Linked DNA regions of Jeotgalibacillus aurantiacus. Each later gene encodes a partner of the first gene's protein in a complex. Links are inferred from orthologs where the notes say so. Each region holds a gene or a part of one and is shown on either strand. Other genes may lie near its edges. The genes, in order: nusB and rpsJ.

The links.
Region 2: the proteins of nusB (region 1) and rpsJ are in contact, whole or in part, in a solved structure (PDB 3D3B), measured with the Escherichia coli proteins. The link is inferred for Jeotgalibacillus aurantiacus from one-to-one orthologs.

What each region holds. Positions count from the first base shown.
Region 1 is NZ_JACNMS010000002.1:89,383-105,523, reverse strand. The notes cover bases 6,358-9,034. They hold nusB (transcription antitermination factor NusB), read right to left. Parts: upstream 8,059-9,034; coding sequence 7,657-8,058; downstream 6,358-7,656. Other genes in these bases: accC (acetyl-CoA carboxylase biotin carboxylase subunit), read right to left, coding at 8,717-9,034; H7968_RS05245 (Asp23/Gls24 family envelope stress response protein), read right to left, coding at 8,297-8,701; folD (bifunctional methylenetetrahydrofolate dehydrogenase/methenyltetrahydrofolate cyclohydrolase FolD), read right to left, coding at 6,778-7,632; xseA (exodeoxyribonuclease VII large subunit), read right to left, coding at 6,358-6,678. Outside these bases: DNA repair protein RecN, read right to left, coding at 1-191; ahrC (transcriptional regulator AhrC/ArgR), read right to left, coding at 209-658; H7968_RS05280 (TlyA family RNA methyltransferase), read right to left, coding at 1,005-1,844; dxs (1-deoxy-D-xylulose-5-phosphate synthase), read right to left, coding at 1,849-3,741; H7968_RS05270 (polyprenyl synthetase family protein), read right to left, coding at 4,219-5,100; H7968_RS05265 (exodeoxyribonuclease VII small subunit), read right to left, coding at 5,103-5,330; more of xseA, read right to left, coding at 5,332-6,357; more of accC, read right to left, coding at 9,035-10,078; accB (acetyl-CoA carboxylase biotin carboxyl carrier protein), read right to left, coding at 10,095-10,595; H7968_RS05230 (SpoIIIAH-like family protein), read right to left, coding at 10,870-11,439; H7968_RS05225 (hypothetical protein), read right to left, coding at 11,454-12,023; H7968_RS05220 (stage III sporulation protein AF), read right to left, coding at 12,023-12,529; H7968_RS05215 (stage III sporulation protein AE), read right to left, coding at 12,540-13,643; H7968_RS05210 (SpoIIIAC/SpoIIIAD family protein), read right to left, coding at 13,643-14,056; spoIIIAC (stage III sporulation protein AC), read right to left, coding at 14,069-14,275; H7968_RS05200 (stage III sporulation protein AB), read right to left, coding at 14,294-14,809; and 2 more genes. UniProt on the Escherichia coli protein: Part of the processive rRNA transcription and antitermination complex (rrnTAC). The complex forms an RNA-chaperone ring around the RNA exit tunnel of RNA polymerase (RNAP).
Region 2 is NZ_JACNMS010000008.1:29,106-42,035, forward strand. What follows is about bases 9,454-12,438. They hold rpsJ (30S ribosomal protein S10), read right to left. Parts: upstream 11,108-12,438; coding sequence 10,799-11,107; downstream 9,454-10,798. Other genes in these bases: rplW (50S ribosomal protein L23), read right to left, coding at 9,454-9,472; rplD (50S ribosomal protein L4), read right to left, coding at 9,472-10,095; rplC (50S ribosomal protein L3), read right to left, coding at 10,125-10,754; H7968_RS17040 (hypothetical protein), read right to left, coding at 11,363-11,836; tuf (elongation factor Tu), read right to left, coding at 12,124-12,438. In the rest of the region: H7968_RS16925 (adenylate kinase), read right to left, coding at 1-570; preprotein translocase subunit SecY, read right to left, coding at 628-1,929; rplO (50S ribosomal protein L15), read right to left, coding at 1,929-2,369; rpmD (50S ribosomal protein L30), read right to left, coding at 2,399-2,581; rpsE (30S ribosomal protein S5), read right to left, coding at 2,595-3,095; rplR (50S ribosomal protein L18), read right to left, coding at 3,119-3,481; rplF (50S ribosomal protein L6), read right to left, coding at 3,515-4,051; rpsH (30S ribosomal protein S8), read right to left, coding at 4,083-4,481; H7968_RS16965 (type Z 30S ribosomal protein S14), read right to left, coding at 4,512-4,697; rplE (50S ribosomal protein L5), read right to left, coding at 4,722-5,261; rplX (50S ribosomal protein L24), read right to left, coding at 5,284-5,595; rplN (50S ribosomal protein L14), read right to left, coding at 5,633-6,001; rpsQ (30S ribosomal protein S17), read right to left, coding at 6,044-6,307; rpmC (50S ribosomal protein L29), read right to left, coding at 6,330-6,530; rplP (50S ribosomal protein L16), read right to left, coding at 6,520-6,954; rpsC (30S ribosomal protein S3), read right to left, coding at 6,957-7,619; and 5 more genes. UniProt on the Escherichia coli protein: Involved in the binding of tRNA to the ribosomes. Part of the processive rRNA transcription and antitermination complex (rrnTAC). The complex forms an RNA-chaperone ring around the RNA exit tunnel of RNA polymerase (RNAP).

The DNA.
Region 1 (16,141 bases):
ATCTCAGCTTTTTTTTCGCCATGGCGGACAAACTCAGCCGATCCCCTGCCTCCTGCAAGCAGCTGGATGGCGTCAATTATAATCGATTTACCCGCTCCGGTTTCACCTGTTAAGACTGTCAGCCCTTCTTCAAAAGAAAGTGACAGTTCTTCAATAATCGCAAAATTTCGTATCGATAAGTCCTGAAGCATTCCAAATCACCTCTGTTTTAGAGCATATCAAGAAAACGCTGGGAAATCACTTTTGATTCTTCTTCAGTGCGACAGATAATCAGGCACGTATCATCGCCACAAATCGTTCCTAAAATTTCTTCCCAGTCAAGATTGTCGATTAACGCACCAATAGCATTCGCGTTACCTGGCAATGTTTTCATCACTAACAGGTGACCAGCTCCATCGATTCTTACAAACGCATCTGTCAGCGTTCGTTTCAGTTTCTGAAGAGGATTAAAGCGCTGGTCTGCTGGCAGACTGTATTTGTAACGGCCGTCCATCATCGGTACTTTTACAAGGTGCAGTTCCTTAATGTCGCGTGAGATGGTTGCCTGTGTGACTGGAAATCCGGCATTTTTGAGCTCATCTACAAGCTCATCCTGTGTTTCGATGTCGTTGTTGACGATGATTTCTCTGATTTTGATGTGGCGCTGTCCTTTGTTGATCATGTTGTTCACTCCGTCTGTATGAATATTTATACTTAATTATACACTTATAGTATCGTATTCGTATGGATTTGTACATAAATGGGCTGGGGGAATTGTGGAAGATTTGAATGGATTATGTAGTATTTTAGGGGAATGTTGATGTAAAACCGGTCTGAACTCACCCTTCGCTTTCCGCGGCCGCGCGGTGAGCCAGCTAATGCTCCGCATTACGCTGTCTCACCTGTCGCTTCTCTGCCGCAGGAGTCTACGGGTGAGTCCAGACCTTTAGGGAGTTTTACTGGCCCTTTTATAATGGCTTAAATGGGGGCAGTGACTTTTTGATAAAAAGAAAACAGCTGGGGTGTCAGCTGTTTTCTTTTTTGGCTTTTTTGAAGTTTGTGTGTGCTTCTTCGACGATTGCATCGGCCTGGACGGATTCGTTCATTTGGCCGGGCTGGCTTTCTGATGTTTTGAGGTGGAGCAGGAATTCGATGTTTCCGTCTCCGCCGGTGATCGGTGAATAGGATCCATTCACAACATCAAATCCTTCAGCAAGTGCAAACCGGATCATGTTGTGCAGCACTTCTCTATGAATGGATGCCTCTCTTACAATACCTTTTTTACCTACTTGATCGCGTCCCGCTTCGAATTGCGGTTTTACGAGTGCGATGACGTCGCTGCCTGGTTTGAGCAGTGTTCTGAGCACGGGAAGGATGATTTTCAGGGAGATAAAGGATACATCAATGGATGAGAAATCCGGAATCCCTCTTTTAAGATCTTCAGGTGTCAGATAGCGGAAGTTGGTTCTTTCCATGACTTCCACTCTGTCGTCCTGCCTCAGTTTCCAAGCCAGCTGGTTGTAGCCTACATCAACGGCATAAGACATGGCAGCTCCTTTTTGAAGCGCGCAGTCTGTAAATCCGCCGGTTGATGATCCGACATCAATCATGGTTTTACCTTCGATTTCTATATCAAATGCCTGTAATGCTTTTTCTAGCTTTAATCCTCCACGGCTTACATACGGCATTACTTTTCCTTTAACGGATAATACCGTATCCTCAGGGATTTTTTCTCCCGGTTTATCAAGCCGTTCTTCATTTGCATAGACAAGGCCGGCCATAATGGCTCTTTTCGCTTTTTCCCGCGTTTCAGCCAGTCCCTGTTCTACAAGGAGGATATCAATACGCTGTTTTTTAACCTTCATTCACTTACGCCCTTTTTTCTTTAGCCGGAACCATGGACTGAATCAGTTCAACCGCACGGCTCTCCGTTAAATTAATTTCTTCAAGCAGTTTTCCAACGCTGCCATGCTCAATAAACTGATCTGGAATGCCCATACGTTCAATCGTAGCATGGCCGAACCCTGCATCGTGTGCAAACTCTAATACCGCACTTCCAAAACCACCCTGCAGCACTGCTTCTTCGATTGTCAGCAGTGGCATATTCAGCTTCAAAAGGTCCATCATCATCGCTTCATCAAGCGGTTTAATAAACCGTGCGTTGACAACTTTAACTGAAAGTCCTGACTTCGCAAGCTTATCAGCTGCATTTAAAGCCATCGGAATTGTCGTTCCAAATGTCAGAATCGCTGCATCCGAGCCTTCTCTCAGCACTTCCCATGAACCGATCGGCAAAGCGGAAAGTTCTTCATCCATTTCAACACCTGATCCGTTCCCTCTTGGATAACGCATCGCAATCGGGCCATCGTCATAGGTTAATGCCGTGTGGACCATATGCTGTCCTTCATTTTCATCCTTTGGCATCATGACAACCATATTAGGCAGGCTGCGCAGGAAGGCAATATCAAATACACCCTGATGCGTTTCGCCGTCAGCCCCTACAAGGCCGGCACGGTCAATACCGATGAAGACGTTCAGGTTCTGTCTGCAAATGTCATGAACGACCTGATCGTAAGCTCTTTGCAGGAAGGTTGAATAAATCGCCAGAAACGGCTTCATTTTTTGGGTCGCGAGTCCCGCTGCGAGTGTTGTCGCATGCTGCTCTGCAATCCCTACGTCAAACATACGATCCGGAAACTCACTCGCAAATCCTTCCAGCTTTGATCCAACAGGCATTGCTGGAGTAATGGCGACAATTCTTTCATCTGTACGTGCAGATTTTCTTACCGTTTCACTTACGAGCGCGCTCCACGCCGGTCCCTTTACCGCTGATTTAATCAAGTCACCAGTGTCGATTTTGTAAGGGCCGGTACCATGCCATGTACCAACTTTGTCATTTTCAGCAGGGTGAAAACCTTTTCCTTTTTTTGTAATAACATGAAGCAGCACAGGACCTTTCGTTTTCTTGGCAAATCGGATGTTTTCATCAAGTTCGTCAAAATTATGGCCATCTACCGGTCCAAGGTAAGTGAATCCAAGCTCTTCAAAAAACATGCCTGATACGAGCAGATATTTTAAGCTGTCTTTAACCCGCTCAGCCGTTGTGGCAAGCTTTCCGCCAACAGCCGGAATTTTTTTCAGGATATATTCAAGATCATCTTTTGCTTTATTATATTTCCCTGCCGTTCTCATTCTCCCGAGTACGCTATGAAGAGCTCCGACATTCGGTGCGATTGACATTTCATTGTCATTGAGCACGACAATCATATCTTTCTTTTCATGCCCAATATGATTTAACGCCTCAAGTGCCATACCACCGGTTAGCGCTCCGTCTCCGATAATAGGAACAACGTAGTTAGAGTCCCCTTTAATATCACGTGCAATCGCCATACCCATCGCAGCAGATAATGATGTTGAACTGTGGCCTGTTTCCCAGACGTCATGCTCACTTTCATTCATCTTCGGGAATCCGCAAAGTCCTTTAAACTGACGAAGCGTATCAAACTTATCTCCACGTCCGGTCAGTATTTTGTGGACATAAGACTGGTGCCCGACATCCCATAAAAACTTATCCTTCGGGCTGTCGAAATGCTTGTGTAAAGCAAGTGTCAATTCGACCACACCAAGATTCGGACCGATATGTCCTCCCGTAGCGGAGAGGTTTTCAATCAAAAAATCCCGAATATCCTGGCTTAACTCAACCATCTCTTCTTTAGACAGATTTTTTAAAAACGCCGGATCCTTAATTTTTGTTACGTCCATATGGATCACTCTCTTTCCTGAAAGGGTCCCGTTATCCATCGCCTTTTTCTTTTTACTTTTCCGGCATCAGATAACAGGTTCATGTCACTAAATTATTTTTTTCGTTTTCTTTGTATTTCAATTATAACAATGTCCGGATTTTACTCAACAAATAGTCGGGTTTGTTGGGTTGGAAAATGTTTTATGGTGTCAGAATCAATTAAATATCACTTTGAGCCCCTGACATTTCCAACATGATGATACCGTGTCATCCACGTAATCTCTTTTTATGTAAAATACCCGTGTAAAGAAAAAATAGCCGCCAGCACACGTGTGATAACGGCTATAGAGATTCTATTTAAGGTTACTTATGATGATCAGTCTGATGATGTCATGTCTATGTTAAGCGTCCAAAACATATAAGTTTTGATCCTTATTGCCGGTATGTCACTGTAGCTAAGTATATCATATCCTGTTTCAGATTGTCTCACTCCACTATCAGCTCGTACGGGAAGCGATCAGGTCTGCTATATCTGCAAGTAAGTCTGGTTCTGGATGGATCTTCTGCAGGGATTCATGAGCTTTTTCAATATGGTATTGCAGCTTTCGTTTTGCTTCCTCCATACCGAGCAGAGCCGGGTACGTGCTTTTTTTGTTCGCCTCATCGCTGCCGACAGGTTTGCCAATCTCATTTTGATCGCCTTCCACATCCAGAATATCATCCCGTATCTGGAAAGCGAGTCCGATATGTTTCGCGTAATCACCAAGAAGATTCAGTTCTCTGTCATCCAGACCACTGATGATGCCTCCTGCTTTTACCGCGTATTCCAATAGCCTGCCAGTTTTGCGGACATGAATGGACTCAAGCTCTTTAATGGTCAGATCAGCTTCCTCACCTTCGATATCAGCAGCCTGTCCACCAACCATTCCCTCTGCTCCTGAAGCTTTCGCAAGTAATCCGATCAGCTTCACCTTTTCTTCAGGCGTAAAGTTTACGGAATCGGCAATGATACCAAAGCTTAGTGTAAGCAGTGCATCTCCGGCTAAAATCGCAAACGCTTCACCAAATACTTTATGATTGGTCGGCTGGCCGCGCCTCAGATCATCATCATCCATACTCGGCAGGTCGTCATGAATTAATGAATACGTATGTATCATTTCAAGGGCTGCGCCTGCTTCGAGCGCACGTTCCGGATTACGGTCAAATGACTGTGCTGTTGCCATCACGAGCAGCGGGCGAATTCTTTTACCCCCTGCTTTTACTGAGTAAATCATGGCTTCTTGAAGTTTTTCAGGACAATCCAATGATGTAATTGCATTTAATAGGACCTGCTCAACTTTTAATTTATTTTTAGTCATGAATTCTGACAATCGGTTCATTTTTATTCCACATCCTCCGGGTCAAGTGGTTTTTCACCTTCATCTGTCATGATCGTCGCCAGCTGTTTTTCCGCATGCTGAAGTTTTTCGTGACAGATTTTCGATAGTTCTACACCTTTCTGGTAATAGGAAATGGCTTCTTCAAGTGGCACATCTCCCTCTTCAAGACGTGAGACAATTTTCTCAAGCTCCTGCATTGCCTCTTCAAATGATTGTTTTTGCTCTGCCATTTTATTCACGCTCCTTGATTTCATCGATTGTACAAAGGAGATCTGATGACTGCAGTGACACTTTGACTGCATCTCCTTCTTTGAGCTGTTGACTGTTTTTAATCAGGTTCCCCTGTTCATCATATACCAGACTGTATCCTCTGTTCATTATTTTTAATGGGCTTAATGCTTCTAACGTGGATACTGACTGCTGAAATTGGTGCGCTTTTACTGTCACGAGTTTCTGTGTGCGGTTTTCAAGCCGGGTATGAAGGGCTGATACGAGTGACCTTTTGTGCTCTATTTGCCTGTCAGGACTGAGCCTGATCAGCCTTTCATGAAGTCTGTCACGGCGGATGCCGGCTTTTTCTTTAATTAAATGAGATTCTCTTGAGAGATTTTCACGCAGCCTGTCTAACTGCTGAACCTGCTGCTCAATTAATTTCTGAGGTTTCTTAAATACAACAGAACCTGTCTGCTTAAACAGTCGTTGTTTATCAAATTGAATTTTTTGATTGACTGCACGGTGAGCCCGGATGGAGGCAGCCATGATTTTCTCACGCACCTCTTCAATATGAGGCACTGCAAGTTCTGCAGCTGCAGTTGGTGTCGGGGCGCGCATGTCAGCAACAAAATCCGCGATTGTTACATCCGTTTCATGCCCGACAGCCGAAATGACCGGGACAGGAAATGCGGCAATGGCTCTGGCAATCTGCTCATCATTAAACGCCCAAAGCTCTTCTATTGACCCGCCACCACGGCCAATAATGACAACATCAAGTTCTTCATCATGCTTTGCTTTTTCTAATGCCTCAAGAATCGAAGGTACGGCTTTTTCGCCCTGGACTGAGCAGGGATAGAGCCTGACGGATACAACTGGATATCGTCTTTTTATCGTGGTCAGAATATCTCTGATCACCGCTCCGGTCGGAGACGTAATGACACCTACTTTAACAGGATAAAGCGGGAGTCCGCGTTTTCTTTCAGCATGGAATAACCCTTCCTCTGACAGCTTTTCCTTTAGCTGTTCATAGGCAAGATACAGGGCGCCGATGCCATCAGGCTCCATTTTTTTCACATAGAGCTGATATTGCCCGCTTGATTCAAATACAGAAACATCCGCCTGAATCAGTACCTCCATCCCGTTTTCAGCCTGGAATTTCAATGAGGAAGCAGCAGAGGAAAACATCACGGCGGCAATTCTTGATTTTCCATCTTTTAATGTGAAATACAAATGTCCGCTCGAATGTTTCTTGAAATTTGACAATTCCCCTTTAATATAAACGTTAGACAGGTGAGGGTCAGCATCAAATTTTCTTTTTATGTATTTTGTTAATGCACTGACAGTCAGGTACCTCGGAGTAGACATACGGTTTCTCCTTTCGGACATGATAAAATATGATTCCGGTATTCAATAAAAAAGCGGCCCCCTTTATATGGGCAATGCCCGGGAGCCACTCTTGATCTTTTATTTCATGCGGGCGCGTTCTGCTGACTCTGTTGTGTTCGCGAGTAACATTGTAATCGTCATGGGTCCGACACCGCCGGGAACAGGTGTGATCGCAGACGCTTTGTCCTTGCAGCCTTCAAAATCAACATCACCACAAAGCTTTCCGGCATCATCTCTGTTCATGCCGACATCAATCACGATCGCTCCGTCTTTTATATGGTCAGCCGTGATCAGATGGCGAATACCTACTGCAGCAATCACAATGTCAGCCTGCTTCGTATGATAGGCCAGATTTTCCGTGCGTGAGTGGCAGATTGTAACCGTCGCATGTTTATTTAATAGCAGCTGTCCCATCGGTTTGCCGACAATGTTACTCCGACCCACGATGACAGCATGCTTTCCGGCAATGTTTATACCTTTATGTTCAAGCATTTTGATTATACCGTACGGAGTGCAGGGGTAAAATGCTTCTCCTCCGGTTTGCATACGGCCAATATTGACCGGGTGAAAACCATCTACATCTTTTTCCGGTTTAATCGCTTCAATAACTGCGGCTTCGCTGATTTGATCAGGTAAAGGAAGCTGTACGAGAATACCGTGAATCCGGTCATTTTCATTAAGGGCGTTCACAACCTCGAGCAATGCGGCTTCTGTCGTCTCTTCAGGAAGTTCGATCAGCTCAGAGTAAATCCCGAGCTCAGTGCACGCCTTTTGTTTCATTGATACGTACGTTTTCGACGCCTGATTATGTCCAACGAGTACAACTGCCAGACCCGGTGGCTGACCGCTCTCCCTTAACTTTTCAATACGGCTTTTTAATTCTTCTCTTATATCCAGTCCGATTTTTCTGCCATCGATTATTTCAGCTGTCATTCTGCTTTTACGCCTCCCGTGTGATCAATCACGTGAATGTAAAGTCGTTACAACCTTTGATAAAACCCCATTCACGAATTTGCTTGATTTTTCATCACCGAAACGCTTAGAGATCTCAACCGCTTCATTCAGGACTACGTTATATGGGACTTCTTCTTTTTTATATAAAAGCTCGTATAACGCTACCCGTAAAATATTCCGGTCCACCCGGGCAAGACGGTCAATCTTCCAGCGCTCGAGATGTCCTTGTATGGTCTGATCGATTTCTGGTTTATTTTCATGTACCCCTGTTACAAGGGCTGTCAGATAATCATCATTTTTTTCATCTTCCAGAATATTTTCAATCGCTTCTTCCGGCTCCATCTCGTTCATATCCATCTGGAATAAAGCCTGCAGCGCTTTTTCTCTGGCCGTTCGTCTTTTCATTTCAAGTTTAACTCCTTCTCTAATTGCATAATATCCATGTCATAAAAAGATCATAGCACAAAATCGCAGTCCCTACTAACGTAACTTCATGAAACTTTCATGATAACGCTGTCAAAATGATCGTGATTCTCACTTTAATAAATCTATCGTAAAACACCCGACGGTTTGTGCTGCCAGGCTGTCCATGCAGCACACAGAAAAAGGTGTCCCCTTATAAGGACACCTTTTACATCTGTCTTTATTCTTCTTCTTCCAGCTTTGCTGATTCGAACTGGATCCCAACAATGTGAATATTAACTTCCTCGGCAACGAGTGCCGTCATATTCTGCAGTGTCTGGCGGATATTATCCTGCAGCTTCTGGGCAACAGTCGGAATCGAGATCCCGAACTTCACCGTACAGTACACATCAAGGATAATGCCCTCTTCTCCAAGCTCGACCTTCACGCCTTTACCGTGATTTTTCTTACCGAGTCTCTCAGCAACACCGGATGCAAAGTTGCCGCGCATTTGAGCAATTCCGTCTACCTCAGAAGCAGCGATACCGGCAATTACTTCAATCACTTCCGGAGCAATTTCAATTTTACCCAACTGATTTTGTTCCAGGCTGCTCATTTGGAGCAGATTATTCTGATTCTCAGACATCATAATATCCTCCTTTTATTCAGCCTTCTTAGACATAATATCATACGTCTCCAAAAACTTGGTGTTAAAATCTCCGCCTGTAAATACATCATGATTCAGAAGCTTCAGGTGGAAAGGAATCGTTGTATGAATGCCTTCAATGACAAACTCGGAAAGCGCGCGCTTCATTTTCGCAACAGCTTCATCACGTGTTGTGCCGTATGTGATAACCTTGGCAATCATGGAATCATAGTAAGGCGGAATTTCATAGCCGGGATAAGCTGCAGAGTCAACACGCACACCAGGACCACCCGGGGGCAGGTACATCGTGATTTTTCCGGCTGAAGGCATGAAATTCTTTTCAGGATTTTCTGCATTGATGCGGCACTCAATCGACCAGCCTGTGAATTCAACTTCTTCCTGTGTGATTGGCAGCTTTTCACCTGAGGCTACACGAATCTGTTCTTTAATCAGATCAACACCTGTTACCATTTCTGTAACGGGATGTTCAACTTGTATACGTGTATTCATTTCCATGAAATAAAATGACTGTTCGTTATGATCATAAATAAATTCGACCGTTCCGGCACCCGTATATTTCACAGCTTCAGCTGCTTTTACGGCAGCATCACCCATTCTCTCACGGACCTTTTGATCGAGCGCAGGAGAAGGTGTTTCTTCAAGCAGCTTTTGCAGACGGCGCTGGATCGAGCAGTCCCGCTCACCGAGGTGAATGGTATTGCCATGGCTGTCGGCAAGCACCTGGATCTCAACGTGTCTAAAATCCTCAATATATTTTTCAATATAAACACCCGGATTACCGAATGCTGTTTCTGCTTCCTGCTGCGTTACCTTCATGCCTTTTTCAAGGTCTGCAGGTGTTTTCGCCACACGGATTCCTTTACCTCCGCCGCCTGCTGTCGCTTTAATAATGACCGGGTAACCGATCTCCTCAGCAAGGGTAAGGGCATCATCAATAGAGGCTACAATGCCTTTTGAACCCGGCACGACAGGAACGCCTGCTTCACGCATCGTCTCACGTGCCACATCCTTCGTTCCCATTTTTGAAATAGCCTCAGGACTTGGTCCAATAAAAATGATATTGCAGTCTCTGCACAGTTCAGCAAAGTCCACGTTTTCAGCGAGGAAACCATAACCTGGATGAATCGCATCCGCTCCAGTCAGTTTGGCTGCTGAAATCACATTCGTAAAGTTTAAGTAGCTGTCTCTTGAAAGCTTCGGCCCGATACAGACCGACTCATCAGCAAGCTGCACGTGCAGGGCTTCTCTGTCCGCTTCAGAATACACAGCTACGGTTTCTATATCCATCTCTTTACATGCTCTGATAATACGTACCGCAATTTCTCCACGGTTCGCAATCAATACCTTTTTAATCATACGTCTTCTCTCCTAACTATTCTTTAACAAGAAAAAGAGGCTGTCCGTATTCTACCAGCTGGCCGTTTTTGACCAGTACCTCAACGATTTCTCCATCCACTTCCGCTTCAATTTCGTTAAACAGCTTCATCGCTTCAACGATACAAACAGGCGTATCCTTGCTCACCTTTGATCCAACCTTCACAAAAGGATCTGCATCAGGCGAAGAAGCCTCATAGAAAGTGCCGACCATCGGTGATTTAATTTCAACTGTTCCTTCAAGAGATGGCGTTTCTACTGCAGGAGCAGCTGCTTTTTCTTCCTGCACTGCAGCCGGTGCCGTTTCCTGAACGGGTGCCTGCTGAACGGGAGCTGTCTGCTCAGGTGCGCTTGTGACAACCTGCTCAACCTGGTGTACGACAGCATTGGACTGCTTGCGCATTTTAATTTTTGCACCATCTTGCTCGTATGTAAATTCATCAATTGAAGACTTGTCAATCAGTTTAATTAACTCTCTGATTTCCTGTACTTTTAACATAGTAGACACTCCTTGACTTTTATAATTAGTTATTAGCAGCAGCTACTAATATCATACGATAACAACTGCCCATAATTCAACTTCATGTAAAAAACGTTTTATTTAAACGCTTACATAATGGATATTGTAACATACTTCACTCTCAACCCGGATGCAATTTCCTGCATAATAGATCGTATGGAAATTGTCAGGGTGATTAAAGCTTCCACCACGATCTGCTAACAGCCAAAAAGCCGGAACATGCGCTTTATAAGCGCTCTGTTCCGGCTTTTAATTACTCAGCTGATTCTGCCTGTTCAGACGGTTCGAACATCACGGATACAAATGCCTGCTCACCAAGCTCTCTTCGTCCGAGCTGAACGAGCTCATTGGCGGCTTCTTTCGAGTGTTCATTTTCAGCCGATTTAACGGTGATCAGCACTCTGTTGTCCTCTGAACGCACAAGCGCATCTTCATAACCGAGTGCTTTAATCATGGATTCGATCATCTGCTCTTTTGTTTCTAGTTTCGTTAATTCTTCCATCGCAGCATAGGCCTCATTTTTTTCAGCTGCTGAAAATTCAGTTGAAGCGACTTTGGAAGTCAGCTGTTCACGCAGTGCACTTCTTTCGTCCTGAACCTCCATACGTAATACGTCAAATAATTCATCTCCAGCTGCTTCGGATGTTACATCCACTTCATCTTCAAGCAGCCATTCATCCGAATCTTCCCCTAACACCATTTCAGCTGACTCATCAAGTGTAATCGGTGACAATTCTTCAGAAGGCGAGAATACATAATATACGGATAAAACGACAACTAAACTTACCATCGTTAACAGCCACACGGTTTGCTTTTTAAGCATTAATATCCATCTCCTTATTCATAAGGTATAACAGCTACGCGGTGTGATGAAACATCCAGCGCTTTTGATACGGCTTCTGCAATCTGTTTTTTTACTTTTGCCTCTTGTCCATTTTCAGCCACAATCATGACACCTGTTATCGCCGGTTTTTCTATGTAACTCAACACGGGTGCCCCCTGCTGTGACTGGTTCCCGAAAACGAGCTGCGAGGTCATCGAGTTCCGGTCAGCCGCCGAGCTGAATCCTTCCTTCTGATCCTCGGACTGATCCTGCTGCGTCGTTTCATTACGGGCAAAAATCTTTTTTTCACTTGTCCCCAACGTCACCATGACTTCCACTTTGTTTGTTCCAAGTGCTTTTTTCAACATGGCTTCCAGTCTTTTTTCAGCTTCGTTTTCAAGCTTTTTGATCTGCTCGAACTCTTCCTCCGTCTCGCTTACAGGAATCGTGGTCACTTCTTGTTCAGAGGGCTCTCTTCCCTGTAAAACGAGGATCAGCCCGATGATCAGCAAAAGCAGAATCAATGGCCATTTCTTTTGAAACGTCGGATCTCTTGATGAAAACAGCGTCTTCAGCTTGTCCATCATTCCCTCCCCGGTTGTTCGTTGATATGATAAATGATCTGGTCATTCTCCATTTCCCACAGCGCTGCCAGCCGCTCTTTCAGATTTCTGCCGCTTTCAAATCCCCCTTTAATATAGATGTGAACGTTCGAACCGTCATTTAATCTGACGGCCTCAACCCGGCATTCACAGTCTGTTTCCAGTGCTTCCTGCGCCTGTCCTCTCAGTGCTTCTTCCGCCTGCTCTAATAAATATGTATCCCGCTTGTCATTCATTCCATCAATTATTTGTTCTCCCCGTTCGCGTTCTGATTTTAACCACGCTGTATTAAAAAAATTGTGCATGATCAGGTGATGCTCTGATTCATCCATCAGTGATTTGACCGGGGTGATGAGCCATAGCAGGAAAAACAGTCCTGCAATGAGTCTGATAAACGGTTTCCACGAGTCTGATGGCGCAGCAGCACTTGCCAATATGAGTAATACTATCAATACAAGCAGCTGAGAAGCCCAAGAATAAAAGGTCACATCCATCACCTCACCTGATCATTAGCGGAATATTACTGACGAATAAAAGGATGATGATCGCCAGAAAGAAATTGCAGCAAATAAATAATAGAGCAGCACCTATATGAAAAAGACCTTTGCTGACCGCATCAACCGCCTGAATTAAAGAAGGGTGACCAACCGGCTCCATCACAACAGCTGACAGCCTGTACATCAGCGCAATCACCAGAATCTTTATGGCTGGAAACAGCACAATCATCAGCAATAAACAGGCACCGGCAAGACCGATCGCATTTTTAGCCAGGACAGAGGAAGCGAGCAGAAGATCTGCCGTATCCGATACGACTTTCCCAACGAAAGGTATAAATGTTCCAACCATCGTTTTCAAGGACTTAGCCGCTACACCGTCCGCTACAGAAGCCGTTACGGTCTGAACTGATAATATCGTGGTCGAAATGACAGCTGATAAGCCGAGGATCCACAACCCGAGCTGTCTGCAAAAGGCAGCGAATTTTCCTGTATTAAATGAGCTGGAGAACGTATTGGCGAGATCAAAAAAGATCGCCAGAATAAAAAGCGGGATAATGACCGTTTTGAGAAGCAGCATGGAAAAATGAATCATGGCGAGCATGATCGGATAGGAGACGGCAGATGAAGCAGGTCCGCCTGAAAAGGTAATCGACGCCATATACAAAGGCAGTAAGGCATAAAGAAAATCACCCATCATATGAAGCGCATCATAAAAATATTCCAGACACTTCTGTATACTTTTAATGACTGTCATCAGGAGCAGACCGGTTAAAACCAGCGGACTGACTTCCGCTGCAGCCTGATGAGAAAAAGACTGGTGCAAAATCTGAAGAATCGATCCGATCACCAGGAATAACAGCAGCCAAAAAATGATCTGCATATTTTCAGCGATCTGATGAAAAAAAAACATCGAAAAACCTGAAAACCATTCTGTGAACGTTTCTGACGGATTGGTAACTGCTTCAAAAAATGTTTGTTTTGAGAGCTCCGGCATGTACTCACCATAATCCACGGACAGTTCGTCCCAATATTTGAGCCACGTGTCATGTTCCGGGGCCATAAGCTGATCCTGCTTCATCTGCTCCTGCTGTATGGGTACACTCATCAGAACGGCTCCTTGGCGAACTGATCCGGCAACAGCATTAGCATATTTTCCATTAATTCAATAAAAACCGGGAACGCAATCATCAGAATGATCATTTTGCCCGTCCATTCAATAATGATGGCGAGTAGAGGCTGATCCATCGATTTTAATAGATGGATGCAGATTTCTGATAAAAATGCGATGAGCAGTACTTTTAGCAAAATGGATGAATATTCTCCGAGACCCGGAACATACCCCGCAAACTGATGAAGCATCGTGACAGCCATTTTCAAAGCGTGCAGGAGCTCTGTCAGCAGTAAAACACTCCCGCAAAGCGTCAGCAATATGGCAACCTGCGGCGATCGTTCTTTAATGACAAGCGCTAAAAATCCGATTAAAAAACAAATCCCTGCAGTCCGGATTAACTCCTCCATCGGCAGCACACTCTATTCATAAAACATAAGGACGGAACGGACAGCACTGAAAAAAGTATCAAGTGCCTGCAGCACAATAAACAGCACGTATATAAAGCCGAAAAACGCAAGCCACTGCGCATATTCTTTCTTTCCCGCCTGATCCAGAACAGTGTATAAAAAGGCCACGACAAGTCCCACTCCTGCAATTTTAAATAATATGTCTGCATCTATGATCACCTGCTACCTCTCCTGTCATCAGCTTAAAAGCAATATTGCGAGCAGACCGCACGTCACCCCGGCAACTCTGTATATTTTTACAAACTTCCCCTCACGCTCAAGCGCCTGTTCATATCTTGCCTGTAAACCTGATACCGTAAAGTTAAGATCACGCTCCACCATCTCGGCATTCATCCCCTGAAACGCCTCACCAATCCTCATCACCCAGCTTACATCCTCAGCATCCAGGCAGGAAAATTCACCGGTTTGCACAACCGTATCCTTCCATATTTCAGGAAGCGGCTTATCCTCCTGTCCCATGTTTGCTTTCAGCGCTCTAAAAAAAGGAACGAGCAGAGAATCTGACTGTTGCTGGTAGCGGATGATTTCCATCATGGACGTTTGTCTGCCGGAGACTTCTCCAAGCATCCAGTGGCACGCTCTCACAATATCAAGTAAAACGAGCCTCCTCTTTCTTAAAATGGAAGCCCTTCGCATACCTTCAAGTGTAAAACTGACCACAATACAGCCTGCACCTATGGCAAACATCATCATTTTTCAACCTCTTCAATCGCTTCACCCTGAAACTCAAGGAGATAATGATCACACGTACAGCGCAGTGTGAAATGGACAGTCTTTTCTAATAGTTCCCGGAATCCGTTTTTTTTCAATAGATCATCATAGCTGCTGGCGTGTGCCGTCATAAAAAGAATGACACCTGAAGCGACTGCTTCCTTGATCGAACCGAGATCCTCAAGACTTCCGATCTCATCCACGATCATGACGTCAGGACTCATGCTCCTGACCATCCATTGAATGCCAAGTGTTTTCGGACACTTATCGAGCACATCCAGACTCAGCCCAAACGTCAGCTGCGGAACCCCCTGCCAGGAGGCGGCAATTTCTGACCGTTCATCTACAACACATACCGTCCTCAGAGGAATGTCAGTTATTGTCTCAGATCCCCCTGAAAGAATCCGGGCTGAATCCCTCAAAAAGGTCGTCTTCCCACTTCCCGGCATCCCGTAAATAAGTAGATGCGGCAACCTATCAGGTTCTCTTGTACAGAGAAGCTTTAGAACCTGTTCTGCACATCCGATTTTTTCATGGGCAATCCGGATCGCAAAGGATGTGACATAACGGAATGCCTGAACCTGATCTGTTTTTGACGCCACTTCACCTGAAAGGCCGACCCGATGCCCTCCTTTCAGCGTAATAAATCCGGATGTGATGTCTTTTGTATGGGAGTATAGGGAATAGCTCGTCAGCCTGTCCATTAAATAAAAGCAGTCATCCTCTGTCACTTCATAATGAATTTCCTTTCTCTGATTCAGCCCGATCAGTTCAATATGACGGTTCATACGGATCCTGATTTCATGCCAGCCGGTAAGCGATTCACCCGCAGCGGGCAATATGTATTCCTGCAGATTTCTGGTGAAAAGCGAGTAGATCATATGCATGTGCTGATACTCCTTTTTTGAGACACTTACTTTTACGTTCATTCTATGGTGAGCAGCGGTAATTATGACGAAGAGCTTTTTGCCCTCAACCATCCTCATGACTGTTTACACACAAAAAAGTCCGGCATCTACGCTTGCAGCGTAAATACCGGACTTTTTTCAAATGCTTTTATTTTCTTGAAACGTATGAAGAATCAGTCGTGTTGATGACCAGAACGTCACCTTCGTTAATAAAGAAAGGTACGTTTACTGTGAGACCCGTTTCCACTGTAGCCGGCTTCGAACCGCCACTTGTTGTATCACCTTTAATGCCAGGCTCAGTTTCAACTACTTTCAGTTCAACTGTGTTTGGCAGTTCAACCCCAAGTGTTTCAGCCTGATACATCATGATCTGTACTTCCATGTTTTCCTGAAGAAACTTCAGTTC
Region 2 (12,930 bases), on another replicon or contig:
GCCTTTTGAACCGTAAAAGTCCAGAAGAGGCTGGGTTTGCTTCATATTAACATCTAAACGATTCTTAACAGTTTCCGGCTTGTCATCTTCACGCTGGTACAGTTCCCCACCGTCTTTATCACATTTACCTTCCACTGCAGGAGGGTTGAAGACTGTATGATACGTTGCCCCGCAGGTCTTACAGATCCAACGGCCGGTTAGACGCTTCATCAGCTCTTCTTTTTCCACCTTGATGTTTAGAACATAGTCGAGTTCCTTGCCAAGGTCTTTAAGTAATGCATCAAGCGCATCGGCTTGTGCCACTGTTCTCGGGAATCCATCTAACAGAAACCCTTCTTGGCAATCATCATTGCTTAATCGTTCACGAACAATTCCGATGGTTACTTCATCAGGAACCAGGTCACCCTGATCCATAAACGATTTCGCCTTCAATCCAAGCTCCGTACCGTTTTTAATTGCTGCACGGAACATATCCCCAGTCGAAATATGAGGGATGTTATATTTTTCAATAATACGTTCAGCCTGAGTCCCTTTACCGGCACCAGGTAAACCCATTAAAACAATATTCACAAGTAAGCCCCCTCATTTAAGATGGGCTTCAGGGTGTAGCACCCCAAAACCATGTGATTATCTCATGAATCCTTTATAGTTCCGCTTCACCAGCTGTGCTTCCAGCTGCTTCATTGTCTCAAGTGCTACCCCAACGATGATCAACAGGCTTGTTCCGCCAATTTGCACCGACTGTGGAAGACCAGCAAGATTAATGAAGAAAATCGGCAGGATCGAAATTACAGAAAGGAAAATCGCTCCTACGAAAGTCAAACGGTAAAGAACGCTCGTCAGGTAATCCTGAGTTGCACGTCCAGGACGGATACCTGGGATATAACCACCTTGTTTTTTAAGGTTTTCAGCCATATTCTCCGGATTCACCTGAATGAATGCGTAGAAATACGTGAAAGCAACGATCAGCGCAACGTAAATCGTCATACCGATTGGCTGCGTGTAATCAAATACATCCTGAATCGTTGTTGTAATGTTGTTTTGTCCAAAGAAAGTGACTAGCGTCTGTGGTGTAATAATGAAGGAAATCGCAAAGATTACCGGAATTACACCTGCTGCGTTTACTTTCAATGGAATGTGTGACGACTGTCCGCCAGTTGCCTGAGCGTTGTTGCCACCAACACGTTTTGCATATTGTACCGGAATTTTACGCAGTGCCTGCTGTACGAAGATTACTCCGACCGTAATCGCAATAACCGCAAGTAGTAGCAGTGCCAGAATGACGATGTTCAGGAACAATTGCTCCCCCGCACCTTCAATCTGCTGTGCGTAAAGCTGGTTAACGCCATTAGGAATAGCGGCCACGATACCTGCAAAGATGATAATGGAAATACCATTTCCAACACCTTTAGCTGTGATCTGCTCTCCTAACCACATTAAAAAAGCTGTCCCGGCTGTAAGTACGACTGCAATCAGCATGTACGTTGTCACCGATGTATCCGGAATCAATGTTCCACCATACATACGGTTAAAGCCGTAAGACATTCCGATTGCCTGGATGAATGCCAGTACAATCGTGAAGTAACGTGTAAACTGAGCCAGCTTACGACGTCCAACATCTCCCTGTTTAGACCACTCAGCAAACTTCGGAACAACGTCCATTTGCAAAAGCTGTACAATGATGGAGGCCGTGATATACGGCATGATTCCCATTGCCAGGATCGAGAAGTTGATTAAAGCTCCGCCCCCGAACGTATTCATAAATCCGATCAGGCCGGACATCTGGTCCTGTGCCTGAAGAACTTGTGCATCTACGCCAGGAACCGGAATGAATGTTCCGATCCGAAAGACCACCAACATTAAAAGAGTGAAGATAATTTTGTTTCTTATTTCACCCACGCGCATAAAATTGGAGATTGTCCGAAACATTAAACCACCTCAGTTGTTCCGCCGGCAGCTTCGATTGCTTCTTTAGCAGCAGAAGAGAATTTGTGAGCTTTAACAGTCAGTTTCTTCTCTACAGTACCTTTTGCAAGAACCTTGATTCCTGCACGCTCTTTGCTTACTACACCAGTTTCGATTAGAAGCTCAGGTGTTACTTCTGTTCCTTCGTCGAAACGGTTTAGTGCATCAAGATTAATAACCGCATATTCTTTACGGTGGATGTTTGTGAATCCACGCTTAGGAAGACGGCGTGCTAATGGGTTCTGACCACCCTCAAAGCCTGGGCGTACTCCGCCGCCTGAACGGGCGTTTTGACCTTTATGACCTTTACCAGCAGTCTTACCATTACCAGAACCGATACCGCGACCAACGCGATTGCGCTCTCTGCGGGATCCTTCTGCAGGTTTTAACTCATGAAGTTTCATAGTGGCACCTCCTTGTTGTAAACGTTGAATTAGATTTCTTTAACTGATACCAGGTGAGACACTTTATTGATCATTCCGCGGATTGCAGGGTTATCCTGCTGTTCAACAGTCTGGTTAGTCTTACGAAGACCAAGAGCCTGTACTGTTGCACGCTGATCTTTATTGCGTCCGATCACGCTGCGAGTGAGGGTAATTGCTAGTTTGTTTGCCATCACTTATCCCTCCTTATCCTAACAGTTCTTCCACTGACTTACCGCGAAGCTTAGCTACATCTTCTGCACGCTTAAGCTGGTTAAGGCCGTCAATTGTGGCACGAACCATATTGATTGGTGTGTTAGATCCCAGTGATTTAGAAAGAATGTCGTGGACACCTGCAAGCTCAAGTACCGCACGAACCGGTCCACCGGCGATGATTCCTGTACCAGGAGATGCTGGTTTAATCAGGATTGAGCCAGCTCCGAAACGACCTGTAACAAGGTGAGGAGTTGTTCCTTCTACCATTGGTACTTCAATCAGATTTTTCTTCGCGTCTTCGATTGCTTTACGGATCGCATCAGGTACCTCTTGGGCTTTACCTGTACCGAAACCGACATGGCCATTCTTGTCTCCTACTACTACAAGAGCAGAGAAACGGAAGCGGCGGCCACCTTTAACAACCTTAGCGACACGGTTAATCGTAACTACGCGTTCTTCAAGTTCAAGTTTGTTTGGATCAATGCGACGCATCTGGATTGTCCCTCCTTTTTCTATTAAAATTCAAGTCCGTTTTCACGTGCAGCATCAGCAAGAGCTTTCACGCGGCCGTGGTAAAGATATCCTCCACGATCAAATACGACTGATTTCATTCCTTTTTCAGCTGCGCGTTTTGCGATTGCTTCGCCAACTTTTGTTGCAGCCTCGACGTTTCCGCCGCTTTCAAGACCAAGCTCTTTATCTTTTGTAGATGCGCTGGCAAGTGTTACGCCGTTTACATCATCGATAAGTTGAGCGTAGATATGCTTGTTAGAACGGTATACGTTTAGACGTGGACGCTGTTCAGTACCAGTGATTGTCGTACGAACACGTGCATGACGCTTCTTACGTACCGCATTCTTGTCAACTTTAGTAATCAATCAAGGTCACTCCTTTCATGCGCCTAAGCGGCATTATTTACCTGTTTTACCTTCTTTACGGCGAACACGTTCACCTTCATAACGGATTCCTTTACCTTTGTAAGGCTCTGGAGGACGTACGTCGCGGATGTTAGCAGCTAGTGCACCTACGCGCTCTTTGCTAGCACCTTTAACGATCACTTTTGTGTTTGAAGGAACTTCGATTTCGATTCCTTCTTCCGGTGTAATCTCAACTGGGTGAGAGTATCCTACGTTAAGAACAAGCTTGTTACCTTGTTTCTGTGCACGATATCCAACCCCGATAAGCTCAAGACCACGTTCGAAGCCTTTAGATACACCTTCGATCATGTTGTTAAGGATTGCACGAGTTGTACCGTGAATAGTACGGTGCTCTTTAGAGTCAGAAGGACGGACAACTGTTAATGTGCTGCCTTCCTGCTCGAATTTCATTTCTGAGTTGAAAGTGAATGTAAGTTCACCTTTAGGACCTTTTGCAGTAACTGTTGAACCGTCAAAAGTTAACGTTACGTCTGAAGGTACCTCGATTGGTTTTTTTCCTACGCGAGACATTTTGTTGCACCTCTCTTTCGATTAAAAAGTATTACCAAACGTATGCTAGAACTTCTCCGCCCACTTGCTTAGCACGAGCTTCTTTGTCCGTTACAACGCCAGTTGAAGTTGATACGATTGCGATTCCAAGACCGTTCAGTACGCGTGGAAGCTCATCAGCTTTCGCGTAAACACGTAGACCTGGCTTAGAGATACGCTTAAGGCCAGTGATAACACGCTCGTTATTCGCACCGTACTTAAGGAAGATGCGGATAATGCCCTGTTGGCTGTCCTCGATATATTCAACGTCACGGATGAAACCTTCACGCTTAAGGATTTCTGCGATTTCTTTCTTAATGTTAGAAGCAGGTACCTCTAGCTTCTCGTGACGCACTTGATTCGCATTACGGATGCGAGTCAAAAGATCTGCGATTGGATCTGTCATTGTCATATTAATTTACCTCCTTCCCAAAATCGGGTATTACCAGCTGGCTTTCTTAACGCCAGGAATTTGACCCTTGTATGCTAGTTCACGGAAACAAATACGGCAAAGCTTGAATTTACGCAGTACTGAGTGTGGACGTCCGCAACGTTCGCAACGTGTATACTCTTGTACTTTAAATTTTTGTTTGCGCTGTTGTTTCACAATCATTGATTTTTTAGCCACGTTTACGCCTCCCTTTTGTAGAGATTACTTTTGGAATGGCATACCGAATTGAGTTAGAAGCTCACGAGACTCTTCGTCTGTTTTAGCTGTCGTTACAATTACGATGTCCATACCACGAACTTTATTTACCTTGTCATAATCGATCTCTGGGAAGATAAGCTGCTCTTTAACACCAAGAGTGTAGTTTCCGCGTCCGTCGAAAGACTTTTTAGATACTCCGCGGAAGTCACGTACACGTGGAAGAGATACAGAGACTAGCTTGTCTAAGAATTCATACATACGCTCGCCGCGAAGTGTTACTTTCGCTCCGATTGGCATACCTTCACGAAGACGGAAACCTGCGATTGATTTCTTAGCTTTTGTTACTAGAGGCTTTTGACCAGTGATAGTCGCAAGCTCTTCAACTGCTGTATCTAATGATTTAGTGTTTTGAACTGCGTCACCAACACCCATGTTGATTACGATTTTGTCGATTTTCGGTACCTGCATAACAGAAGTGTAGTTGAACTTCTTCACTAGAGCAGGTGTGATTTCACTGTTGAACTTTTCTTTTAGGCGGTTCATTCTTGAGTACCTCCCCTCTTAACTATTTATCTAAAGATTCACCTGATTTTTTAGCAATACGAACTTTCTTGCCGTCCTCAACTTTGTAACCAACACGAGTTGGTTCGTTTGTTTTCGGATCGATCAGCATCACGTTTGATACGTGAATCGCTGCCTCCATGTTGGAGATTCCACCTTGTGGATTCAATTGTGATGGCTTTGAGTGCTTTTTAACGATGTTCACACCTTCAACCACAACACGGTCTTTTTTCGGAAGAGCTGCAAGTACAGTACCTGTCTTGCCTTTGTCTTTACCTGAAATGACCATTACTTTGTCGCCTTTTTTAACGTGCATCCTGTCGCACCTCCTTGATACGGTGGTTATTGATCAATTAAAGAACTTCTGGTGCTAGAGAAACGATCTTCATGAAGTTGTTGTCACGAAGCTCACGAGCAACCGGTCCAAAGATACGAGTTCCGCGTGGACCTTTGTCGTCACGGATGATGACACATGCGTTTTCGTCGAACTTGATGTACGTTCCATCGTTACGACGAACTCCGCTCTTTGTACGAACAATTACTGCTCTTACAACGTCACCTTTTTTAACAACGCCTCCTGGTGTTGCCTGTTTCACTGTGCAGACGATCACATCACCAATGTTTGCAGTCTTGCGGCCTGAACCACCAAGAACTTTAATGGTTAATACTTCACGTGCGCCAGAGTTGTCAGCTACTTTTAAACGGGATTCTTGTTGAATCATGTAGGTTACCTCCCTTCGGAATTAACATTTCCGAACAATGTATTAGATAATAACCGCTTCTTCTACGACTTCCACTAGACGGAAACGTTTTGTTGCTGAAAGCGGACGAGTTTCCATGATACGAACAATATCGCCAACCTTGGCTTGATTTTGTTCATCGTGAGCTTTGTACTTCTTAGAGTACTTTACTCGTTTGCCATAAAGTGAATGTTTCTTATACGTTTCTACCATTACAGTGACTGTTTTGTCCATTTTGTCAGAAACAACACGGCCGGTATAAACTTTACGCTGGTTGCGTTCACTCATGCTGCAAACCTCCTCTCAGTTATCAGTTGTTAGCGCCAATTTCTCTTTCACGAATCACGGTTTTCATGCGAGCAATGGCTTTTCGTACTTCACGGATACGAGCTGTGTTTTCAAGCTGGCCAGTAGCTAGCTGAAAACGAAGGTTAAATAGCTCTTCCTTAAGTGATTTTACTTTTTGTTCAATTTCGGCAGTGGTTAGGTCACGAATTTCATTAGCTTTCATTTGATTCACCACCAATTTCTTCTCGTTTTACAAACTTACACTTAACCGGAAGTTTGTGTGATGCAAGACGAAGAGCTTCACGAGCAACCTCTTCAGATACTCCAGCGATTTCAAACATAATCTTACCCGGCTTTACAACTGCAACCCATCCTTCAGGTGCCCCTTTACCAGAACCCATTCGGACTTCAAGAGGTTTCTTCGTGTAAGGCTTGTGTGGGAAGATTTTAATCCATACTTTACCGCCACGTTTCATGTAACGTGTCATCGCGATACGTGCAGATTCGATCTGGCGGTTTGTGATCCAGCTCGCTTCTAAAGCTTGAAGGCCGTATTCACCGAAGTTTACTTCAGTACCGCCTTTCGCTTGTCCGCGCATTTTTCCGCGGTGTACACGACGATATTTAACGCGTTTAGGTAATAACATGATTAGTTTCCTCCTTCCTCGGATTTCTTCTTGTTTCTGGTAGGAAGAACTTCTCCACGGTAGATCCATACTTTAACTCCGAGCTTACCATACGTAGTATCCGCTTCAACGTGAGCGTAGTCGATGTCAGCACGAAGAGTATGAAGTGGAACAGTACCTTCACTGTAATGTTCAGCACGTGCGATGTCTGCTCCGCCAAGACGACCAGAAACCTGAGTTTTGATCCCTTTAGCGCCAGCACGCATTGTGCGTTGGATCGCTTGCTTTTGTGCACGACGGAAAGATACACGGTTTTCCAGTTGACGTGCAATGTTTTCACCTACAAGTTTAGCATCAAGGTCTGCGCGCTTGATTTCAACGATGTTGATGTGAACACGCTTGTTAGTGATTTTGTTAAGGTCTTTACGAAGTGCTTCGACTTCCGTTCCACCTTTACCAATAACCATACCTGGCTTTGCAGTGTGAATTGTAATGTTAATGCGGTTAGCCGCACGCTCGATTTCTACTTTAGAAACAGATGCTTCTTTCAAACGACCTTCGATGTAGTCACGTACTTTCAGGTCTTCATGAAGTAAGTCTGCATAGTCTTTGCCTGCGAACCATTTTGATTCCCAGTCACGAATGACTCCGATACGTAGTCCAATTGGATGTACTTTTTGACCCACGCATTATCCCTCCTTTTTTTCAGATACCACGATTGTAATGTGGCTAGTACGTTTGTTAATGGCACTTGCACGACCTTGTGCACGAGGACGGAAACGTTTAAGTGTTGGTCCCTCATTCACGTATGCTTCAGAAATCACAAGGTTGTTGATGTCCATGTCGTAATTATGCTCAGCGTTCGCTACAGCAGATTTTAATACTTTCTCGATTACTGGTGATGCAGAGCGTGGTGTGTGGTTTAAGATAGCCACCGCTTCGCCAACCTGCTTACCGCGGATTAAATCTGCTACTAGGCGTACTTTACGAGGAGCAATACGAACTGTTCTCGCAACAGCTTTAGCTTGCATTAGGATAGCCTCCTCTCAATTAGCGTCTTGTTTTCTTATCATCACTTGCGTGACCTTTGTACGTACGGCTTGGTGCGAATTCACCAAGTTTGTGACCAACCATATCTTCAGTCACGTAAACCGGTACGTGCTTACGTCCATCGTATACAGCGATTGTATGACCGATGAAGTTAGGGAAGATTGTAGAACGGCGAGACCAAGTTTTGATAACCTGCTTCTTGTCCGCTTCATTAAGCTTCTCAACCTTTGACATTAAGTGATCGTCCACGAAAGGTCCTTTTTTCAAGCTGCGACCCATACTGGAACCTCCTTTCGTGATTGCCCTACGGTTCGTATGTTGAACCGTAGCTCAATCCCGTTATTTTTTACGACGGCGTACGATAAATTTATCGGATTTGTTTTTCTTCTTACGAGTCTTAGCACCAAGTGTTGGTTTACCCCATGGTGACATTGGAGACTTACGTCCGATCGGTGCTTTACCTTCACCACCACCGTGTGGGTGATCGTTCGGGTTCATTACAGATCCACGTACTGTTGGGCGCTTGCCTAACCAGCGTGAACGTCCTGCTTTACCGATGTTGATAAGTTCGTGCTGCTCGTTTCCTACCTGACCAACTGTAGCGCGGCAAGTAGCAAGGATCATACGAGTTTCGCCTGAGTTAAGACGAACAAGAACGTATTTACCTTCTTTACCAAGTACCTGTGCTGATGTACCAGCTGAACGTACTAGCTGACCACCTTTACCAGGCTTAAGCTCGATATTGTGGATAACTGTACCCACTGGAATGTTTGTTAGTGGAAGTGCGTTACCAGTTTTGATGTCCGCTTCTGGACCTGACATAACTTCCATTCCAACTACTAATCCTTTAGGAGCTAGGATGTAACGTTTTTCACCATCAACATAGTTGATAAGTGCAATGTTTGCTGAACGGTTTGGATCGTATTCGATCGTAGCAACGCGTCCTGGAATGCCATCTTTCGTACGAGCGAAGTCGATGACACGGTATTGGCGTTTGTGGCCTCCACCTTGATGACGAACGGTTAACTTACCTTGGTTGTTACGGCCACCCTTGCGCTTAATAGGTGCAAGAAGTGATTTTTCCGGCTTGCTAGTTGTAATCTCAGCAAAATCAGAAGTAGTCATGCCGCGACGACCATTAGAGGTAGGTTTGTACTTTTTAATCGCCATTTGTTTTCCCTCCTCTTCTAGTTATCGGGTTTTATTAAACCTCGAAAAATTCGATTTCTTTGCTATCTTCAGTAAGAGTTACGATTGCTTTGCGACGCTTGTTAGTAAAACCTGCATAACGTCCAACGCGCTTGTATTTACCTTTGTAGTTCATGATGTTTACTTTCTCAACATCTACTCCAAAGATCTCCTGGATTGCGTCTTTCACTTGTGTTTTGTTCGCACGAGTGTCGACTTCGAACGTGTACTTCTTCTCACCCATAAGGTCTGAAGAACGCTCAGTGATTACGGGGCGCTTAATGATTTCGCGAGCATCCATTATGCAAGCACCTCCTCTACTTTTTGAACTGCACCTTTAGTCAGGATCAGTTTGTCGTGACCAAGTACATCTAGTACGTTGACACCAGTAGCAGATACAACTGTTACACCAGGAATATTACGTCCAGATAGAGCAACGTTTTCGTCAAGACCTTCAGTCACTACTAGGACCTTCTTGTCTACTGAAAGGCTGCTTAATACTGAAGCAAATTCCTTTGTCTTTGGCGTTTCGAATGAAAGCGCCTCTAGTACTAGGATGTTTTCTTCAGCAGCTTTCGTTGAAAGAGCTGATTTGATTGCCAGACGGCGAACTTTCTTAGGTAGCTTATAAGCATAGCTGCGTGGTGTTGGACCGAATACAGTACCACCGCCGCGCCATTGTGGTGAACGGATCGAACCCTGACGAGCACGTCCAGTTCCTTTTTGGCGCCATGGCTTACGACCGCCGCCAGCTACTTCAGAACGATTTTTTACTTTGTGAGTTCCTTGACGTAATGCTGCACGCTGCATCAATACTGTCTCGAACATCACTGCGTTGTTTGGCTCAATGCCGAAGATGGACTCGTTAAGCTCGATATCGCCAGCTTGTGAACCATCTTGTTTAAATACGGATACTTTAGGCATTCCTGTTTCCTCCTTTCCTATAACGTTTATTATTTCGCTTTAATTGCGCTTTTTACTGTGATTAGGCTCTTGTTAGGGCCAGGAACGTTCCCTTTAACAAGTAGCAGGTTACGCTCAGTATCTACCTTTACGATTGAAAGGTTCTGAACTGTAATTCTTTCTCCGCCCATGCGTCCAGGTAATAGCTTACCTTTGAATACGCGGTTTGGATCAACAGGACCCATTGAACCAGGACGACGGTGGTAACGAGAACCGTGAGACATTGGTCCGCGGGATTGGTTGTGACGCTTGATTGCACCCTGAAAACCTTTACCCTTGGAAATTCCAGTAACGTCTACTGTGTCGCCTTCTGCAAAAATATCAACCTTGACTTCTTGACCAACCTCATACTCGCCAAGCTCAACACCGCGGATTTCACGGACGAAGCGCTTAGGAGCGGTTTCAGCTTTAGCAGCATGTCCTTTAGATGGCTTGTTAGCAAGCTTTTCGCGCTTGTCTTCGAAACCGATCTGGATCGCCTCATATCCGTCAGTATCAACAGCTTTCTTTTGAAGGACTACGTTTGGAGTCGCTTCGATTACTGTAACTGGGATAAGGTCGCCGTTTTCAGCAAAAACCTGAGTCATACCAATCTTTCTTCCTAAGATTCCTTTGGTCATTAGTCACACCTCCTAAAATTTTAATTAATGTATTTTTGTGTTGATTAAAGTTTGATTTCGATGTCAACGCCAGACGGTAAATCAAGACGCATTAGCGCATCTACCGTTTGTGGTGTTGGGTTCACAATGTCTACCAGGCGCTTGTGTGTGCGCATTTCAAACTGCTCACGAGCATCCTTGTATTTGTGGACCGCACGAAGAATTGTGTAAACTGACTTTTCAGTTGGAAGCGGGATTGGACCCGAAACACTTGCACCTGAACGCTTTGCAGTTTCAACAATCTTTTCAGCAGACTGATCAAGAATTCTGTGATCGTATGCCTTCAAACGGATACGGATTTTTTGTTTTGCCATTATTTTCCCTCCTTTTTCGCCTATTTAGGAATAGACATTCTCCGCAGAAATTTCCCACACACGAGCCATGGCAAAGCGGCCGGGTGTGTCGGCAACCTCCTGCATCATCGCAAGTCAAAGACCAACATTAAATAGTATACAGAAAAAAATCGGATTGCGCAACCCCTGTTACGAAAATCCTTTCCAAGTACACTTTGTTTATTATACGGGGGATGCTGACGTGTTTCAAGGGGTGAGGAAATAGGCAGAAAATTCTCAGGTTTTTCTGCCTTGAATGATTGAGGAGGCTGCGATCCAGTATGGTGTTTGCTCCTCCTTGGATGGCTTGTACATGCTGTGTCTGGCATTGAGAAGTGAGCTGAAAGCGAGGTAATGAAAATCGTCATTTGTAAGTGTGAGCAGCTCCTGGCGCTCTCTCAGTTTCTTTCGGTCGCGGTCTTCTTTAGCTGCTTTAGGCGCAAGGTGAAATAAGCGTGACGTCATGGAGCCGAAATGTCTCTCTTCTATTCTGAAGTAGCCCTGGTTCTCCCAGACTTTTAAGAGAGGAACGTATGCCCCTTCTTGCAGAAGGTGCTTGAGATCATCCAGCGCTTCCTGCTGCGTCACGTCTTGGTTTGATCGTGATTGCTGGTAAGCGAGCGTGACTGCGGGAAGGATCGGCTGTATCGACTGTTTCGGTTTTTTCGTGTGTTTATCAAAAACGGAAAGCCAGAGATGGATTGGTTCCAATGGGTGGTGCCCCTTTCTGCGTGACGGGTTTCTTCTATAAGAGTAGTGTAGCTGTTTTTGTGTTGGATGGATAGAGGGTTGGCAGTTGGGGGTTGTGCGGAGGTGAGCGATTATTTTGCGGGGTTCGGTGTTTATTATGCGTTACTTTCTCTTTATTGTCCTCTCTCACTAAATGATTTGATCCTGACATCCCTGTTTTCTTAAACCTCCCTTTCCACACATCTCCATTTAAACAGAAAAAATCCTGCACCCAAAAGGATGCAGGATTGTGTATTCGTCAGCAGAAATTACTTCTGGATAGAAGCAACAACGCCAGCGCCTACTGTACGTCCACCTTCACGAATAGAGAACTTAGTTCCTTCTTCGATTGCGATAGGAGAGATTAGCTCAACAGTCATTTCGATGTTGTCGCCAGGCATAACCATTTCTACTCCTTCAGGAAGGTTACATACGCCAGTTACGTCCGTAGTACGGAAGTAGAACTGTGGGCGGTAGTTAGTGAAGAATGGAGTGTGACGTCCACCTTCTTCTTTTGATAGAACGTAAACTTCAGCTTTGAAGTTTGTGTGTGGAGTGATTGTTCCTGGCTTAGCAAGAACCTGTCCACGGTTGATGTCGTCACGTGATACACCACGAAGAAGTGCACCGATGTTGTCTCCAGCTTCTGCATAGTCAAGAAGCTTACGGAACATTTCAACACCTGTTACAGTTGTCTTCTTAGGCTCTTCAGAAAGACCGATGATTTCTACTTCGTCACCGACTTTAACTTGTCCACGCTCAACACGTCCAGTAGCAACTGTACCACGACCAGTGATTGAGAATACATCCTCAACTGGCATCATGAATGGCTTTTCAGTGTCACGCTCTGGAGTTGGGATGTAGCTATCTACAGCTTCCATAAGCTCATAGATTTTTTCTTCCCACTCAGCATCTCCTTCAAGAGCTTTAAGAGCAGAACCTTTGATTACTGGAATGTCGTCGCCTGGGAAGTCGTACTCAGAAAGAAGGTCACGAATTTCCATTTCAACTAGTTCAAGTAGCTCTTCGTCGTCTACCATGTCACACTTGTTCATGAATACAACAAGGTAAGGTAC